DNA from 2 places in the Cetobacterium sp. genome. Region 1 is predicted to be linked to the other one. Evidence: riboswitches for the same ligand, from Rfam matches in the RefSeq annotation. Region 1 holds a riboswitch; the other holds the start of a gene.
What was found. Region 1 has a riboswitch for cyclic di-GMP ahead of ACWI69_RS09605 (DUF4402 domain-containing protein). Riboswitches for the same ligand answer to the same signal wherever they lie in the genome.
Positions count from the first base shown of each region.

Region 1 (3,161 bases):
GCTAAAAAATTCCATGAGGAACTGGGTTGGGATAAAAGAATAGTATCGGATATAAACACTAAAAGTATAAGAGAGTTGGGGGCACTATTAGCCAACTGTGACATTTTTGTCGGAAATGAAGGTGGACCAAGACATTTGGCTCAGGCTATAGATATTCCAAGTTTTTCTATCTTCAGTCCGGGATCCAGTAAAAAAGATTGGCTCTCAAGGGATAATAAAAGACACGAAGGGATAGAACCAAAAGATATACTCTCAGATGAAACATATGATAGTTTATCATATGAAGAAAAATATAGATTGATAACACCAGATATTATTTTTGAAAAGGTGAAGGAAAAAATGGAGCTTGTGCCCAAATATATTGAAAAAAGATAGTGGTTATGATAGAATTTAAAGAGATATTTAAAAATGAGGAGGAGTTTTTGTGGCAGGACATAGTAAATGGTCTAATATAAAGCATAGAAAAGGTGCTCAAGACGCTAAAAGAGGAAAGCTATTCACAAAATTGGGAAAAGAGTTGACAATTGCAGCAAAGGAAGCTGGTGGAGATCCAAACTTTAACCCTAGATTAAGACTTGCGATAGATAAAGCAAAAGCTGCTAATATGCCAAAAGATAACCTGGAGAGAGCTATTAAAAAAGGAACAGGAGAACTTGAAGGTGTAGACTACATGGAAATTAGATATGAAGGATATGGTCCGGAAGGAACAGCCTTTATAGTTGAGGTTGTAACTGATAATAAAAATAGATCAGCTTCAGAAGTTAGAACAGCTTTTTCTAGAAAAAATGGAAATTTAGGGACAGATGGTGCTGTGTCTTGGATGTTCCAGAGAAAAGGAGAGATAGTAGTTGCAGCCGAAGGAGTGGACGCTGACGAGTTGATGATGGCAGCTCTGGAAGCTGGTGCAGAGGATGTTAAGGATGAGGATGGAGAGTTTACTGTTTTAACTGACCCAGCAGATTGCAATACAGTATCAGAAGAGTTAAAAAAAGCGGGTTACAATGTAACTGAAGCGGAAGTTGCAATGATTCCAGACAATAAAGTACAGATTACAGATTTGGATACAGCTAAAAAAGTAATGGCATTGTATGAGGCTTTGGATGATTTAGATGATGTAAATGATGTTTACTCAAACTTTGATATATCAGAGGAGTTATTGGAACAGTTATAAAAAATAAAAGCATGGACTCATTGATAGAGCCTATGCTTTTTTTTTATCTATATTATTGATACTGAACTCTGGCAGTTAAAGTTCCAGTATAGTTTCCAACAGCCTGTTCAGATGCAACATTTAAGTGTCCATTGACAGCGACATTAGTTGAACCACTTTCTCCAATAGAGTTTGGTAAATTTCTATATTCGATTGTTGCAGTCATTGTATCACCACTAATTGAAGCTAGTTCAACTGTACTTGGAATCTCTATAGTTATAGGTTGACCTTTTTCTCCTGTAATTTGATAATTTGAAGATGCAGTAGTTTTACTACCTTGTATAACTTGTCCAAACTCCATACTAGTAGCGATAACAGTAAGTGGTTTAATAACAGTAGCTGTAATTTCCATATCCCCTTTGTTTATACTGTTTCCTTGAGGAGCTCCAAAAGCTGTTATAGCCGTAGTCAAAGATAAAAGTATTAATAGTTTTTTCATGATTTATTCCCTCCTAAAATTTAAAAAAGCTTATAAAATAAAAAAGCCAGTTGCATTTATATTTTGGTTTGACCAAAATTAATTGCAACTGGCTGTCATTTTAAAGACCCTATAGTTTTGCGTCGTAAGATTTCCCCTACTTTGCCTATTTGTATTATACGATAATGATATATTAAAAGATAGAAAATGTCAAACAAAAATAACACAAAATAAAAAATAATTTTTTTATAGCCCCTTATTTTTAAAGGGTTTATTGTAAAAATACAAAATGCCTGATAAATTGTACAAAAGGCTATATAAGTGTGTTATAATTAAAAAAAGGTGGTGATTAAGATATATACAGATATTTATAAAGAGATAGAACTTTTTAATATAAAAGGAGTTACAAGTGCGACATATTCAAAATTAAAAAAATTGAATATAGGAACACTTTATGATTTAATATACTATTTTCCAAGAATCTATGACGATAGAACAAATCTAAAAAAGATAGGTGAGTTACGAGGAGATGAATATGTCGTATTAAAAGGAAATATAATGAATATATCAGCTCCGCCTACAAGAACGGGAATGAAGATGATAAAGGCAACAGTGAATGATGGAACGGGAGCCTTGGAAGTTGTTTGGTTTCAAAGACCCTATTTGAGAAACAGTTTAAAGATAGGAGAAGAGTATATTTTTATAGGAAGTATAAAAAGAGGATACACATTTCAGATGATAAATCCAGAATTCAAATTGTATAAAGGTCAGGAGAATAAAGGGGAAATTTTACCTATTTACAGCGCTATAAAGGAGTTAAACCAGAATAGTTTAAGAAGAATTTTGAAGGAAGCATTAAAGAGTTATATAGATGTATTTCAAGAGAACATCCCAGAGGAGATAGTAAAAAAATACAGACTCATGGATAGAAAAAGTGCACTGAAAGAGATTCATTATCCCACGAATGCAAGGAATTTAGAGGAAGCAAAAAGACGTTTTGCAATAGAGGAACTTTTAATATTGGAGATGGGAATACTTCAAAAACGTTTTGAAATAGATTTAAGTAACAATGGAGTTTATGAAGTTGAAGGAAATAAAAAATTGGTTTCAAAATTTTTAGAAGGACTGTCTTTTTCTTTAACAACAGCACAGAAAAAAGTTATAACGGAGATATACAAAGGAATAAATGCTGGAAAGATAATAAACTACTTAATTCAAGGAGATGTGGGAAGTGGAAAGACGATAGTTGCAGTACTGCTACTCCTATATATGGTGGAAAATGGTTATCAAGGGGTTTTAATGGCACCAACAGAGATTTTAGCAACACAGCACTATCTTTCTATCTATCAAACTTTAGAGGAGTTAGGAATAAAAATTGAACTTTTAACCGGAAGTGTGAAAGGAAAAAAGAGAAGTGAACTTCTAGAGAGAATAAAAACGGGACAAACGAATATTGTAATAGGAACTCACGCAATAATAGAGGATAGCGTTGAATTTAAAAAGTTAGGTTTGATAGTAATAGATGAGCAACAT
Region 1 is NZ_CDRRQU010000042.1:1,104-4,264, reverse strand. Features, by position in the region: gene ACWI69_RS09615 (glycosyltransferase family 9 protein) at 1-375, shown strand, start outside; gene ACWI69_RS09610 (YebC/PmpR family DNA-binding transcriptional regulator) at 425-1,171, shown strand; gene ACWI69_RS09605 (DUF4402 domain-containing protein) at 1,224-1,649, opposite strand; cyclic di-GMP riboswitch class I at 1,730-1,805, opposite strand; gene recG (ATP-dependent DNA helicase RecG) at 1,974-3,161, shown strand, end outside.

Region 2 (3,161 bases), on a different contig from region 1:
GCTATAGCTTTAGCAAGGCAAGGTGGAATTGGATTTATTCATAAAAATATGAGCATAGAAGATCAAGCGGCTGAAGTGGATAGAGTAAAAAGAAATGAAAGCGGAATGATAAAAAATCCAGTGACTTTAACTAAAGACTCAACAGTATGGCACGCTGAGGAGATAATGAGAAGATATAAAATATCAGGATTACCAGTTATTGAAGAGGATGGATCACTAATTGGTATCATAACAAATAGAGATTTAAAATATAGAAAAGATATGGATCAATTAGTAAGTGATATTATGACTAAAGAAAATCTAGTAACAGCGCCAGTTGGAACGACACTAGATGAAGCAAAAGATATTTTATTGGAAAATAGAATCGAAAAATTACCAATAGTTGATGAAAATGGGAAATTAAAAGGACTAATAACTATAAAGGATATAGATAATTTAGTTGAATATCCATTTGCGTGTAAAGATTCTCAAGGAAGACTTAGAGTTGGAGGAGCAGTTGGTGTTGGAGCTGATACTTTAGAGAGAGTAAAAGCTCTAGTTGAAGCTGGAGTTGATATAATAACTGTAGATTCAGCACATGGACACTCAAAAGGTGTTATGGAAAAAATAAAAGAGATTAGAGAAAATTTTCCTAATTTGAATATAATTGGTGGAAATATAGTGACTGCAGAGGCAGCTTTAGACTTAATAGAAGCTGGAGTAAATGCAGTTAAAGTTGGAGTGGGACCTGGTTCTATTTGTACAACAAGAGTTGTAGCAGGAGTGGGAGTTCCTCAGTTGTCAGCAGTGAATGATGTGTATGAAGTTTGTAAGACAAGAGGTATTGGTGTTATAGCAGATGGAGGAATAAAATTATCTGGAGATATGGTGAAAGCTTTAGCTGCAGGAGCAGATTGTGTTATGTTAGGAGGATTGTTAGCTGGAACTACTGAAGCACCGGGTGAAGAGATGATATATGAAGGAAGAAAATACAAAGTATATGTGGGAATGGGTTCAATGGCTGCAATGAAAAGAGGGTCAAAAGATAGATATTTCCAAAATGATGCACAGAAGCTAGTTCCAGAAGGAATTGAAGGAAGAGTATCCTATAAGGGAAGTTTAAAGGATGTTGTCTTCCAATTGTGTGGAGGAGTGAGAGCTGGAATGGGATATTGTGGAACGCCAACAATTGAAGATTTAAAAGTTCATGGAAAATTTGTAAAAATTACAGGAGCAGGATTAAAAGAGAGTCATCCTCATGATATTATTATAACAAAGGAAGCTCCAAACTATTCTAAATAAATATAATAAAGTTGACTTTAAGGTTTTGATTGATTATAATTGAAGGGAAATCTTTAGTTATAGGCAAAATAAGGGAAACTTTATGACGCAAAGCTATAGGGTCTTTAAAATGACAGCCAGCTGCAATAATCTTTATAGATTATTGCAGTTTTTTTTTACAAAAAATTACGTGTGGAGGAAAAATGAAAAAAATATTATTACTATATTTGATGTTATTTAACTGCATTATTTTTTCAAATGATAACATTGATATAGCGATACCAGAAAATGCGACAGATATGTATCTATATAAAAATTTAGAAAAAGATGAGTATCAAGGAGTTTATATAGATATTTTTGAAAATCTATTGAAAGATAAAAAGGTAAGTATAAATTTAGATGGTGAAGATAGTGAGATTGTATTAAGAACAATTGAGACTCTAGATGGAAAAAAGAAATATGATTACTTTGATACTCCAATGCTATATAGAGTAGGAGTTGTTGTTAATAAAAATTCGATAATTTCAAATCTAGGAAATATAAAAAATTTAAAGGTGGCATATATAGCAAATCAGCATGGATTGAAGGAGTTTAAGGAGAGATATAACAATTTGAATCTAGAGAAAATGGAGGTAAAAAATTTAGATGAAGGGTTGGAAAAACTTTCTAATGGAGATATAGAAGCTTTTATTGTACAAGATTGGCATAATAAAAATTCAGGTGAGACAGACTATAAGGTTTTAGAAAATATTAGATACAATGAGCAGATTGCTGTTAAGAAAAATTTAAAAGCTCTTCATAAAGAGATAGAAAAAACTATAAGTAGTGTAAATGGAGAGGTTTTTCAGAAGATACTATCTAAAAATAGAGAAGAATTTTACAAATATTTATTAAAAGATACACCGAGTTATGAAAAAGTAAAGGAAAGCTATAAAACTATAAAAGTGAAATTAGGAAAAGATAAGTTTATGCTTCCTTTTTATTATGAACAAAAAAATTCTTATCAAGGATTAACTGTCAATATAATTAAAGAGTTAGAAAGAATAATGGGAGTGCCATTCATCTTTGTAAAAAATGGAGAATATGATATAGATGGAATTGCTATTGAAAATAATGAAGGAAAAAGCAGATTTACCTTTACGAAACCATACTATGAAATGAAATTATCAGTAGCAAACAGAAAGTCGGATGGGTTTATACAAAATATTTCAGATTTGGATAAAAGTAGAATATTGATATTAAAAGGGGATTATAGCTACATTTATTTAAAGAATATACTGAAAAATAGTCAGATAGTAGAGATTGAAAGTTATGAGGAGGGATTAGAAAAGTTATTAAGTCAAGATGGTGAATATTTAGTAGGTTATTTTAATATATTGACGGGAGTAATAAGCAATAATTTTTTGGATGATAAAATTAAGGTTGCAGGTATATTAAATGACTCCTTTGGTGTTAGTTTTGGAATATCAAAAGAGCAAAAGGAGCTATCAAATTTAATAGAAAATATATTAGAAAGTTTTAGTGTAGATAAAACAGTAATTGACAATAACTTATTAAAAAATTATATAGTTGCTCAAAATTATAGATTAATTTTAAAAATTTTAATTCCTACAGTGATATTTATAATTATTTTAATTATTTTAATCATTAAGTCGGAAAAAAATAGAAAAAAAGCTGAAGAGTTAAGCTTCTCATTGATTGAAGCTTTAGAAATAGCTAATCAATTAAATGATGAAGATACTGGAGCACATGTGAAAAGATTGGGGATGTATTCAACTCTTTTATCTAAAAAAGCTAATCTCTCAAAAGGATTAATAGAAAATATTAAAAGATTTTCCTTTTTGCACGATATAGGAAAGGTTGGAATTCCATCAGAAATTTTAAAAAAGCCATCTAAATTG
Region 2 is NZ_CDRRQU010000010.1:53,502-56,662, forward strand. Features, by position in the region: gene guaB (IMP dehydrogenase) at 1-1,281, shown strand, start outside; cyclic di-GMP riboswitch class I at 1,334-1,409, shown strand; gene ACWI69_RS04025 (HD domain-containing phosphohydrolase) at 1,464-3,161, shown strand, end outside.
Region 2: another riboswitch for cyclic di-GMP. It lies ahead of ACWI69_RS04025 (HD domain-containing phosphohydrolase); the one in region 1 lies ahead of ACWI69_RS09605 (DUF4402 domain-containing protein).